DNA from 2 places in the Priestia sp. YIM B13491 genome. Region 2 is predicted to be linked to the other one. Evidence: a T-box and tRNA genes for the amino acid it is inferred to sense, from the RefSeq annotation. Region 2 holds a T-box; the other holds one or more tRNA genes.
What was found. A T-box is a leader RNA that pairs with one kind of tRNA and senses whether it is charged. The one in region 2 lies ahead of ileS (isoleucine--tRNA ligase), so its partner is inferred to be a tRNA-Ile.
Positions count from the first base shown of each region.

Region 1 (6,681 bases), on a different contig from region 2:
CCTGCCTCCATTTGGCGCTTAATAGCGAGAACTTCTAAATCACTCTTTAGACTTTCTAAATCTTTTTTAGAGATGCGGTCTAACTGACGTTGATACAGTTCGTCATCAGTCATTTCACCATCTTGAACTTTTTTGCGATCAGCTTGCGTAATTTTCTGTTCCGCTTCTTTAGGGTGAAGCATAATCCAATAATCCTTCATATCGCGTTCTGTAATTTTTACCACATTTTTAGCATCTTTATTCTTTTTATTTTCCGGAATATCAATCACATTTGTGGTGTAAGGAACATCGATCATAGTGGCTAACTTTTTAGCGATGCGCAGCCTTTCTTCAGCTGTATTTCCTTGAAAACGAGTATATGTAATTGTATTTAAAGAGGTATTATCTACAATTACGCGGTTATAACGATCGTACATTTTCCCTCGAGGAACAGGCGTACTGACCGTAACGTCCTGTGTTTTTTCGACTTCTCGTTCGTAATTCTCACCGTATACAATTTGAACAAGTCCCAACCGCAAAATTAATACGGAAAATAGGGCAAATACGGTCAAGAAAAGTAAGTTCACACGAAAAGGCACGTGACTTTTTCTTCTTTTTTTCTTTTTCATACCAACACCTACACTTTATAAAACATATATACCATAACACCATAAAATCAGCTATTTAGCAAATAAATAGACACCTGGCAGGTGCCTATTTACACAACGTATTTATTCTAAAAGAAAAGCGAAGCATTTTCCATAGTACAAATGAAGGAGCTCACAATACTCTAAGCTGGAGACTCTCCGTCTCCTTCATTTAATACCGGAGGAGTAACAGTCGTTTCTTTTTTGTGCAGAGGCTGTGAGATATGTCTCACACAAAAATAAATGATCGTATGCCCTGCTCCAACAATAGCTAATAAAATGGGAATACTTTTTGCTTCATCAAAAAATAGTACAGCTATTAAAAATAAAGATATGGAAGCGACGCGTCCAATATTCAGAAATACTTCTCTGACAACAATGTATTCAATTCTTTTTGAAACAACGTCTTTTGCTCGCCCAATCACATCGTACGTTAGAGAAATGAATGGAACCAACAAAATAGGATAAGCAATGGCAATACAAACAGCATATATAATTAACTTTGGATACGATAAGTTAAAGATAAGCAAAAAGACTGCTCCATAGAGAAGGAGGCCCCCTGTGAAGATAAATCGAAGGCGATTTTTTTGCTTAATAAACCTTGAGGCAACATAGTATCCTACAAACGCAACTGCTGAATTCACCAGTCCATATGTTCCTAAAGCTAGTTCACTTCCCGTCGTAATAAATACCATGACGGATACAACAAAAATGAACGTACCTTCACGCAACCCTTGAAAGAAATGAGCCTGCAATATTCGATTCCAGTCTTTATTGACTTTTCGTTCAGCCCATACTTCTTTAAATTTGTATACTCCTTCCGCTGCGCGTCTTGTAATAAAAAAACTAAGCACAACGGCACCGATAAACAATAGCAGCGATACACCAAACACAATTTTATACCCAAGTGATTCATACAAAGCGGAAATAACAAAGCCCGCTCCTAAAGGACCAATCATCCCTGCAAAAGAGTTTAAGATCCCTAAAAATCCGTTAAAAAAGTCTCTTGTATCAGGTTCTGTAATTTCAAAAGTTAGCACATTAAAAGCTAGCCAATAAAAGCCGTATCCTATACCCAGCAGTCCACCAAGCAATACTAAATACTGGGCTGCGTTAGCTCCACTGATTAATACAGCGATATAAAAAACAGCTAAAAAAGATACACCTAATCTTAAAACCACAACCCGGTCAATTCGTTTGGCCCATTTACCTGCTAAAATAAACGTAAGCGGCTGAAGCACCACTACCGCTAAATTATAAATAGCGAGATCCGAAAATTCGCCTGATTGTTTCCACAGATAAATGTTAACAAACGAATTGGAAATTGAAATAGCCAAGGCATAAAGACCGCCTATAATTAAAAGCAAAAGTAAATCTTTACTAACTTCTACATCTCCAACTACTTTTTTTAATAAAGGCATATCAAAAAACTCCTTTTCTCTTCTACACCTAGTGTGTGAAAAAGAAAAGGAGATATGTAAAAGAATTGGAAAACAAAAAAGCCAGTAAAGGTAATAATTACTTTACTGGCTCTTAAATACGTCTTCAGCTTATTTTGCAGCGTCGTAACGTTTAGCAACTTCGTCCCATTTTACAACATTAAAGAATGCTGAAATGTAATCTGGACGGCGGTTTTGGTAATTTAGGTAGTAAGCGTGCTCCCAAACGTCTAGACCAAGAATTGGCGTTTTGCCTTCCATTAATGGGCTATCTTGGTTTGGTGTGCTTGTTACTTCTAATTCGCCGTTGTTTACAACTAACCAAGCCCAGCCAGAACCGAAGCGAGTTTTAGCTGCATTTGCAAATTCTTCTTTGAATTGATCAAAGCTGCCGAATTTGCTAGCGATAGCGTCTGCTAATTCACCAGTTGGAGCACCGCCGCCGTTAGGGCAAAGGATTGTCCAAAATAATGAGTGGTTCGCATGACCGCCACCGTTATTGCGTACTGCTGTACGGATATCTTCAGGAACAGCATCTAAGTTTGAAATTAACTCTTCAATACTTTTGCTTTCTAAATCCGCTTTGCCTTCAACAGCAGCGTTTAGATTTGTAACATATGTGTTGTGATGTTTTGTGTGGTGAATATTCATTGTTTCTTTGTCGATATGTGGTTCCAGTGCATCGTATGCATAAGGTAGTTCTGGTAATTTGTAAGCCATGAATAATTCCTCCTTCAAAATATGTAAGCATTTTGGCGCAAAAGCACCATATACGTTTAGATTAGCAAATTTACCCTACTGTTTCAAATAAAAAGTTCCTAATCCATGATTTATATTTACCTAATTCCCATTCGCTATTCTTTTAAACATAAAAAAAGCTTCTTTTTCTCAAAAGAAGCTTTGAATAGACAATAGTATGGCGGAGGAAGAGGGATTCGAACCCCCGCGGGCTTTAACACCCCTGTCGGTTTTCAAGACCGATCCCTTCAGCCGGACTTGGGTATTCCTCCAACCCTATAAATGGTGGACCCTGCAGGACTCGAACCTGCGACCGGACGGTTATGAGCCGTCTGCTCTAACCAGCTGAGCTAAGGGTCCACATGGCTCCACAGGTAGGACTCGAACCTACGACCGATCGGTTAACAGCCGATAGCTCTACCACTGAGCTACTGTGGAACAATATGAATTATGTATGTCACAAACGCAAATTGGAAAATAGCGGCGGAGGGGATCGAACCCCCGACCTCACGGGTATGAACCGTACGCTCTAGCCAGCTGAGCTACACCGCCATGGCTCCACAGGTAGGACTCGAACCTACGACCGATCGGTTAACAGCCGATAGCTCTACCACTGAGCTACTGTGGAACAATATAACATTTACTAGCGACATTAAAAATTTAACATGTTTCTAGCCTAAAGTCAATATATTATTTTAAAACAGCGTATAAAAAATAGGCAATCATCAGCAGTTGAATAAATCCTTTTGAAATAGCGCCACTAAAAAAGCCAATAACCGAACCTACTCCAATTTTTACTGCGTTGCTAATTGTGGTCCGATGAACAATCAGTTCTCCTACAATCGCTCCGATAAACGGCCCTAAAATAATTCCAAATCCCGGAATGACAAACGGACCCACAAGCAGCCCAACTGTACTTCCCCAAACACCTGCTTTAGTGCCTCCGAATTTTTTCACACCAATAATATTAGCTATATAGTCTGCTAAAAAAAGTGCGACAACTAACAATCCTTGTATCACCCAAAATAACCAGCTATAGGAGCTAAAATCATAAAATAAACCGTATATAACAAATCCCAGAGCTACAAATAGCACGCTTGGGATGATGGGATAAACCAACCCAACAAACGATACAACAAAGCTAATGATAATTAATGCCCAACATAAAATAGCCATGCCCGCACCTATCCTTTTTATTATTACTATTTATCATACAATAACCACTCCCATAAAGAAAGACCTTGCACGACGAGTCCTTCCTTTATTTTACTTTCGAATACGATTTTTGAGTGTACCTCTGCAATATTAACAGCACGGTCCTCAAGCTGCCCGTAATATCCCCCAAAAACAATGACAGGGAAACCTGTACATATACGCATAAGATGTGCTTGTGACAAAACGCTCCACCGCATCATTGTAATTAGTAACGGTTTCTAAAATCTATTGTAAACCTTAAATTTTCGCTATAAAATAAGATATAACCAGAATCTTCAATAAGAGGAGGCTTTACAATGAGCATGCTGAAAAAGATGGCATGGAGTTTTACTTCCTTCAAAAAAATAAGGTCGCTTCGCTTTGAGCATACGAATAAAACAATTGGCTTTGTGCTGTTTTTAACATTTATTTCTTTGCTGCCTACATTTTTCTTTATGACTTTGACGATTGTAAATGGCTATCATATCGCTACTACAGATCTTCCAAAATCTGTCTCTTCTTTTTCTATTTCAAACTCACAGCTTACGTCAAGTCAACCTTTCACAAAAAAAGTAAATGGTACCGCTTTTATCTTAAACCCCTCACAGTCTATTGAACGGTTTCATTCCCCTGCTCATGCCATTGGTTTTTTAAAGGATGGAATTTACATTACGACTAATTCACAAACACAAACGTATTCATATGAGTTGCTAAACTGGCATCATAAAGATAAAAATGAACTGCTAAACTTGCTGCACGAACAAAAATTTTCTTTATACATACTTGTCCCTATCGCTATGCTTTTACTGTACGTATTAACATCTGGACTAAACTTCCTTTCTATTACCTGCCTTGCTTATCTTGGAAAACTGATTGGACTCATTACTAAAAAGCAGCTTCCTTTCAAGCAGCTATGGGCACTGAGCGCTTATAGTACAGTAGCCTTCACGCTGCTGTATACGCTTTTTGAAGCTTTTTCTTTGTCTCTAGCACTACATAGCTCTCTTTACTGGATAGGAACATTCTTCATTTACTTGTTGCTCGTCACAAGGGTTCCTATAAGAAAAAAAGTAAAACCTAATAAAGATGCTGGGACAAACGTATCTTAGTTGAAGGAAAATCCAAACGAGGAATCTAGATTCTTGATAGAGAATCCACCTCTTTTGGATTTTTTTATTGATATGGTGAACGCAGATTTCATGTATGCGGCTGCTTCTAGCTGGTGATTGGAGTGATGTAGTTAAGTCTCAGCCTCTTTATTTCGGTACAACTTTTCTTCTTCCCATTGCACAAGGAAGAATTTTCAACTGATACAAAACCCACAAACCTCCTGCTGTGAGCAGAATAAAGCTATAAACAAACATCAGCCTTTCAGTATGCATCCACACTTCAAAAACAACAGGTCCCAACGCTACTCCTAAAAATCTCACCGTTCCATAAATGGATACAATAAACCCTCTTTCTTCGTCTGAAGCCGCTGAAGTAATCATCATATTAATACACGGAAGAACAAATCCTAAGCCGCCAAAGGCGACTGTCAAACAAAACATCAGCACAGGAAGCGTATAAATAATCGTTAATACTCCAAACATCAGGAATAAAAGAGTTATCCCTACTATCATTAATTTTTTCATGAGCTCTACATCTGTTTTGATGCGTTGACCCGTCCAATAAGAAACGAGCGTCATCGCACCAAGAGGAAATAAAAAAGCGGTTCCTTTAAAAAAACCGTCTATATGATACGTTTCCTCTATTAGAAAAGATAAGTAATATAAAATGCCAAATAATAAAAATAACCCCAATCCCCCCACAAAGAATAAAGGAAAAAGCGATTTTCTTTTATCATAGACAATCCCAATGGCTCTCTTTAAATATTCTTGAACAGATACTAAATCCGAGCCTGTTTTCCCTTCTCTCACATACATCACTATACCTACTAAAGCAGCACCTGCAGCTAAAGGATAGACAAAAAATGCGGCATACCATACGACGAGTGCTGCCGATGCTCCAATTATCGGCGCAACCACTTTTCCAACTCCATTATACACTTCTAAAATCCCGAGGACTTTTGCTCTTTTTTCCCCTGTAAATACATCTCCAGTTAATGCCATTGCCAACGTTGTAGTACCTGCAGCTCCAATCCCTTGAATGACTCTGCCTGCCATCAACACAGCAAAGCTTCCAAAAGAGAATGAAGCACTACCAGCAGCGATGACACTGCCTATTATCATCATGACGAGTGAATATATGATTAACTTTTTACGCCCATACCGGTCTGATAAAATTCCTACAGCAGGAATACACAATGCGGCTGGAATCGAAAATGCACTCAGTATCAAACTGGTTTGAACTCCGCTTAAGTGAAGTGACTTTTGAATGCTTGGCAGCAGAGGAATGAGCATGGAATTTCCCAGCACCATGATTAAAGGCAATAAGCCTAATGAAACAATCATTAATTTTTCTTTCAATTTTCGTTCTCCAATCATATTTAAGTAAGACAAGCATAGGCTTTACACATAAGCAAAAGAATGAAGGAGGAGCATAATGAAAAAGCTATGTGCATTAGCCGCTTTCGCTTTTATCGGATATATTTGTCACTACGACATTAAATACGGGACCATTCCCACTGCTACTGAAGCAGTTCAAGTCAGCAAAGCGCAGCCTGCAGAAACAAAAGCCGCCAG
Region 1 is NZ_JBHZOR010000001.1:374,787-381,467, reverse strand. It holds gene ACFX4E_RS01940 (peptidoglycan D,D-transpeptidase FtsI family protein) at 1-608, opposite strand, end outside; gene ACFX4E_RS01935 (MFS transporter) at 770-2,047, opposite strand; gene sodA (superoxide dismutase SodA) at 2,177-2,785, opposite strand; tRNA gene ACFX4E_RS01925 (tRNA-Ser) at 2,983-3,075, opposite strand; tRNA gene ACFX4E_RS01920 (tRNA-Ile) at 3,087-3,163, opposite strand; tRNA gene ACFX4E_RS01915 (tRNA-Asn) at 3,167-3,241, opposite strand; tRNA gene ACFX4E_RS01910 (tRNA-Met) at 3,282-3,355, opposite strand; tRNA gene ACFX4E_RS01905 (tRNA-Asn) at 3,357-3,431, opposite strand; gene ACFX4E_RS01900 (DUF456 domain-containing protein) at 3,494-3,979, opposite strand; gene ACFX4E_RS01895 (hypothetical protein) at 4,006-4,200, opposite strand; gene ACFX4E_RS01890 (DUF1189 domain-containing protein) at 4,315-5,106, shown strand; gene ACFX4E_RS01885 (MFS transporter) at 5,254-6,465, opposite strand; gene ACFX4E_RS01880 (hypothetical protein) at 6,542-6,681, shown strand, end outside.
Region 1: it encodes a tRNA-Ile, which carries the amino acid that the T-box ahead of ileS (isoleucine--tRNA ligase) is inferred to sense. The anticodon was not compared.

Region 2 (6,681 bases):
CAGCTGGATATAGAGAATCCCAACGATAAAAAAATATATGCAACCTTTAAAAGCTCTCCTATATGTTTCTTGGAGAGCTTTTTTCTTTATGAGAGGATTAATATAACGTATGTATCAAAGACACAGAACGAGTAAGTTTTAAAAGCAGAGAAGATATGAAAAAAGAATTCTTTGAATAAAACAACTTGGATAAGAAAGCTTAAAGTAGCGTTTTGTAAACGCGTCTGCAAATAAAGTTCCCTTGCTCATCTGATGCTGTCATATAATAGAATTAGCTATTATACTTACATTTATTAATACTTTTTCAAAAACGGTCTTAGCTCTAAGGTTTTAAATAGTTTTATAGATGGGAGTTAAAGCAAGCTTATGAACAGAGAAGAAGTACTACAAAAAATAAAGAACTTAAACATCTGGAAAAAAAGGGATCAAAGAGCTCCGCACAAACCATTGTTGATACTGTATGCCCTAGGTCAGCTGCAGTCTAAACAGCAAATTCACTTGCCGTATAGCGAGGTGAAAATTCCTTTAAAAGAGCTGCTTATGGAGTTTGGACCTTCTCGGAGTTCCTACCATCCAGAGCATCCTTTTGTTCGTTTGACAGGAGATGGAATATGGGAGCTAAGTGAAGAAGTTGATAAACGTAGCTTTACAGATAAATATTTGCTGAGCACAAATATAATGGGCGGTTTTACATCGGATGTTTATAATCTCTTTGCGAATGATCCTACGCTGCTTCAAGATGCAGCGCAATTTTTATTAAATGAGCATTTTCCGGATACGATCCATGAAGATATATTAAGAGCCGTAGGCTTGGATTTTGAAACACAGTTAAAGAGAAGAAGAGATCCAAAGTTTCGAGAGAAAATTCTTCAAGCTTACGGATATAGCTGCGCTGTTTGTGGGTTTAACGTTCGTCTTGGACATAATTTAGTTGGTGTAGAGGCCGCTCATATTAAGTGGCATCAAGCGGGAGGGCCAGATATTGAAAGTAACGGAATCGCTTTATGTTCAATGCATCATAAATTATTTGATCGAGGAGTTTTTACTTTTTCAGATCATAATGAGCTGTTGGTGGCAACTCAAGCACACGGCACAAATGGATTTGAAGAGTGGCTTATGAAGTATCATGGACAAAAGCTTAGAGATCCGATTCATCCGGCATATCAGCCGAGTGAAGATTTTCTTGGGTGGCATGTTAGAGAAGTGTTCAGGGGACCTCCTAGATATCAAGCAAGTGATATAAACTGATTTTTATAAATGATAGTTTGGTATGTTTATACTTAGGAAGTACTTTACATATAGTGGCGTCATTTAAAATACGTTAAAAATAAATTAGTATTCTGTCCAGAACCCCTCCAGTAAGTTTTCTATTCTCTGTTTCCTCCCCTTTAAACTGTGTGTCTTTTCTGAAGAAAATTCATAGGATATAGCATCTTATCTGTATGATGTAAGAAAGGGGTTATATCGTGGAGGAAACAAAGCTTACTGGACGAATCGTTACACCTGATGATGCGGAGTATGATCAGGCTAGAACAAATAATAATTTAGGTGTGCCTAAATTTCCGAGAATAATTGTATTTTGTCAGAATACAAACGATGTAGTAAATGCATTGAAGTGGGTAAAGGAAAATCATGTCCCATTTCGAATAAGAAGCGGTAGGCATAGCTATGAAAATTTTTCATTAGTAAACGGTGGATTAGTGATTGATGGCAGTGAAATGGATAGAATCAAGTTCGACAGTAAAAGCATGACAGCGAAAATAGAAGCAGGAGCTAATCTAGGGAAAGTATATAATGAATTATGGAAAAAGGGAACGACTATCCCTGCAGGAACGGAAAGCAGTGTTGGTCTTGTAGGCCTTGTGCTTGGCGGAGGAATTGGGATGTTATCAAGGCTGTTTGGGCTTACCTGTGATAATTTGGTTGAAGTTGAAATGGCCATAGTAAATGAACAGAGAGAAGTTGAACTCATTAAGGCAAATAAAAATCACAACAGTGATCTCTTTTGGGCTTGTTGCGGAGGCGGGGGTGGAAACTTTGGTATTGTTACGTCTCTTACATTCAAGGTGCAGCCTATTTCAAAGGTGTCAATCTTTTCCATTACATGGGAATGGGAAGATTTCGAAGCTGCTTTTGATGCATGGCAGCACTGGGCCACAAATACCGATAAGCGCTTAACTTCGGAGATTGAGTTAAAATCGAAAGAAGCGAATCAGATTATTGCTCAAGGTGAATTCGTTGGTTCATCATTCAAGTTAAAGGAACTTCTGCAGCCTTTAATAGATGTTGGGTGTCCTAAAAAAGTAGTAATAAAGGAAGTTTCATATATTGAAGCTGTACAATTTTTTGACGATCCGAGTGGAAACCAACCCGCCCCTCGAAAAAGGTCAGGTTCTTTTCTTAATAAACCTTTTCCAAAAGAGGCCATCTTAACAATGAAGCATTTTTTAGAAAATGCTCCGAATGAAAAATCTAGTATCTGGCACCAGTCTCTTGGGGGAGCAGTGGAGGAAGTTGCCTCTAATGAAACGGCCTTCTATTATAGAGATGCTGTTATCGCACAGGAGTACCTTGCTACATGGAGTCATCCTTCAGAAGAGAGAGCAAACATTCGATGGATTGAAGAATTAAGAAATGCTTTATCGAGATATACAACTGGAGATTATGTGAACTGGCCGGACCGGTTCATCAGAGATTGGCCAACGGCTTATTATGGAGAGAATCTTAAAAAGCTTCGAGAAGTGAAACGAGCATATGATCCGTGCAATCTATTTCATTTCCCTCAAAGCATCCCGCCATTTGTTAACTGGTTTTAAAGATCATCTTTCAAGTCGTAGAGGCAAATAATACCCACCTTAAATGAGGTGGTTTTTTGTGTACATTGCCTTTTTCTAAGAGCGTGAAAAAGGCAGCAAACAGTGGTAAGCAGTTATTTTATCAATAGGCGACTGCATTATAAGAAAAAACATATATAAATTTCATAAACATTGACATTCCCTTCCAAACCGCATACAATAGCTACTAATAAAAGCACACAAATTCGTTGAAGAGAATCAGTACCCTGCAAGTTTGTTCCACAGAGAGCTGGTGATAGCTGAAAGCCGGTGTTCAAGCTGCAGGGGAATATCCTCTCTGAGAAGTCAAACTGAACTGTAAGTAAGTTTGAACGGTAGTCTACCGTTAAAAAGAACGCGTATGATTGTACGTTGCTGAGTGCTATTGATGAACGGATCAATAGAAGCCAGGGTGGTACCGCGGTTAAAACCCGTCCCTAGTCATAGGGACGGGTTTCTTTGTGTGCTTTTAACTTTAAAAGGAGTGGTATCACATGAAAGAAGTGAATGTAAGGGAGTCTTCGCAAGAGCGCGAACAGCGTATCCAGCAGCAGTGGCAAAAAGGAAATGTGTTTCAGCAGTCGATTCAAAGCAGGGAAGGGCATCCGTCATTTGTATTTTATGAAGGGCCTCCTACAGCAAACGGTTTGCCTCACGTGGGGCACGCGCTAGGCCGGACGATTAAAGATGTGGTGGCTCGTTATAAGACGATGACAGGGCATCAAGTGATCCGAAAAGCAGGCTGGGATACGCACGGACTGCCGGTAGAGCTCGGTGTCGAAAAGCAGCTCGGAATTTCAGGGAAGCATGATATTGAAAAATACGGCGTAGAAGCTTTTATCAACAAGTGTAAGGAAAGTGTGTTTGTGTATGAAAAGCAGTGGCGCACGTTCACGGAGCAGCTTGGCTATTGGGTTGATATGGAAGACCCTTACATCACCTTGGAGAATTCATACATTGAAAGCGTATGGAACGTGCTTGGCACGATTCATGATAAAGGACTTCTTTATAAAGGCCACCGCGTATCACCTTACTGCCCGAGCTGTCAAACATCATTAAGTTCGCATGAAGTAGCGCAAGGGTATAAAGATGTAAAAGATTTAACGGTAACGGTGAAATTTAAAGTGAAAAACCGCAATAATGAGTATTTTTTAGGCTGGACGACAACGCCTTGGACGCTTCCGTCAAACGTGGCGCTTGCGGTGCATGAAGAGATGAACTACGTTCGCGCCGAGCAAGGCGATAGCGTGTATATAGTGGCAGAAGCACTCGCAGACAAAGTGTTAAAAGGAGAGTATACGGTTTTATCTCAACATAAAGGAAATGAGTTAAAAGGGATATCGTATGAGCCGCCGTTTAATTTTGTGAAAGTGGAAAAAGGGCACGAAGTCGTAACGGCTGATTACGTAACGGATCAAAGCGGAACAGGAGTTGTTCATTTAGCACCTGCATACGGCGAAGATGATTACAGAGTTGTAAAAGAAAACGGCTTTTCATTTGTGAACGTAGTGGATGAAAAAGGACAGTACACGTCTGAAGTGCCGCCTTTTCAAGGACGTTTCGTGAAAGACTGCGACGTTGATATCGTTCGTTATTTAGCAAATGAAGGCGTGCTGTATCATAAAGAAAAGCATGAGCACAGCTATCCGTTTTGCTGGCGATGCGACTCGCCGCTTCTTTATTACGCAAATGAAAGCTGGTTTATCCAAACGACGGCGTTAAAGGAACAGTTTTTGAAAAACAATGAAAGCGTGACGTGGTACCCGGATCATATCAAGCACGGTCGCTTTGGCAACTTTTTAGAAAATATGGTGGACTGGAACATCAGCAGAAAGCGCTACTGGGGAACGCCGCTGAACGTATGGGAATGCGGTGAATGTCAGCATCAAGTAGCCCCGAAAAGCATCAAAGAGCTTCAGGAACATGCGTCTCATTCCGTGGTTGACAGCATTGAACTTCATAAGCCGTATGTAGATGATGTACAGCTAACGTGTCCGGTCTGCAGCGGAGAAATGAAGCGAACGCCGGAAGTGATTGACGTTTGGTTTGACAGTGGCTCGATGCCGTTTGCGCAGTATCACTATCCGTTCGAAAACAGCGAGCTGTTTCAAAAGCAGTTCCCGGCAGACGTAATCGCAGAAGGAATTGATCAAACGCGCGGCTGGTTTTACAGCTTGATGGCAGTTTCAATGCTGTTTACAGGAAAAGCACCTTATAAGCGCGTTTTGTCTCTTGGGCACGTCTTAGATGAAAACGGTCAAAAGATGTCTAAAAGTAAAGGAAATGCGCTGGACCCGGTGGATCTTATTCATACATTTGGTGCCGATGCACTTAGATGGGCGCTTTTAGCAGACAGTGCACCTTGGAATCCGAAGAAATTTTCAGAGCGCGTTGTGCAAGAAGCGAAATCAAAAGTTATTGATACGCTTGTGAACGTGTACGGCTTTTACGTGTTGTACGCCAAGCTTGACGGCTATGACCCTGAGCAAACGTATGAATTGAAAAAAACAAAATTGGATGAGTGGATTCTTTCGCGTTTACACAGCACGGTCAAGCGAGCAACAGCACATCTTGAAGATTACGGATTTACAAGCGCGGCTCGTGAAATCGCGGTATTCATTGAAGAGCTAAGCAACTGGTATGTGCGACGTTCCCGCGATCGTTTTTGGTCAGAAGGAATGGACGGAGAAAAAGCAGCGGCTTACGATACGCTTCATGAAGTACTAGTGACGTTAAGTCAGCTATTAGCACCGTTTACGCCGTTTGTTGCGGATGATATTCATGAAAATCTAACAGGGAAAAGCGTTCATTTAGCAGACTATCCTGTTTGTAATCAAACGAAAGTGAACGAAAAGCTGGAAAAAGAAATGGCAGCGGTGCTTCAAGTAGTGGAACTAGGCCGAAGCATCCGAAATACGCATTCGTTAAAAGTAAAGCAGCCTCTGCAAAGTCTTTCGCTTGTGGTAACGGAAGAAGATGTAGAGTGGAAAGCATATCGTGATGTCATCAAAGATGAGCTTAATGTAAAGAACTTTAACGTGGAGCAAGACGACGACAAACTTGTTTCATACGTATTAAAACTGGATTTTAAACAGGCTGGACCGAAGTTTGGAAAACAAGTGAATGAGGTCAACCAAGCGTTAAAGAACCTTTTAGAAGAGCAAGGAAAAGAGTTTGTTGAACGAGGCAAGCTGAGTGTTACGCTTGCTTCAGGAGAAAACCTAACGCTTGAAACGGCAGACGTACTTGTTGAAAAAGTGCCAAAAGAAGGTTTTGCAGTGGCATCAAACGGCACGTATACTGCGGTATTAGATACGGCGTTAACTGAAGAACTCGTGCAGGAAGGAGTCGCTCGTGAAGTAATTCGAGCGGTTCAAGACTATCGTAAAAAGCTGGATTTACCCGTGAATTTACGTATCAATTTGGAGCTTAGCGGAGACGAAGAAGTACGGAAAGCCGTCGCGAAGTTTGAAACATTGCTTCAAGAAAATCTTCTGCTGCACAGTCTCAGTGTGAAAGAAGCTATCGAAAACGGAGAGACGGTAAAAGTCGGAACAAAGCAAGTTACGCTTCGCGTTTTAAATCAGAGCTAATAAAGAGAGGCAAAGATAAGTTGAAGTAATGTACGAACGGTTTATCGATTAACCGTTCGTTTTTTCTGTTTTTATAGTGAACGTAGCTGCTTCTAGCTGTGGATTGGAGGGCAAGACGAAGACTCCTGCGGAAAGCGAAGTCTTGCACAGGAATCAACAGCGGGGTAACAAGCAATTCATACTAATCATTCACCCGATTTGTTCGTCTTTAGGTGAGATGAATTTCGGTATTTCTAAATCTCTCTTTTTACCTT
Region 2 is NZ_JBHZOR010000006.1:238,192-244,872, reverse strand. It holds gene ACFX4E_RS21670 (cell envelope integrity TolA family protein) at 1-29, shown strand, start outside; gene ACFX4E_RS21665 (phosphorothioated DNA-binding restriction endonuclease) at 367-1,248, shown strand; gene ACFX4E_RS21660 (FAD-binding oxidoreductase) at 1,467-2,816, shown strand; T-box leader at 3,035-3,276, shown strand; gene ileS (isoleucine--tRNA ligase) at 3,329-6,427, shown strand; gene ACFX4E_RS21650 (immunoglobulin-like domain-containing protein) at 6,681-6,681, opposite strand, start outside.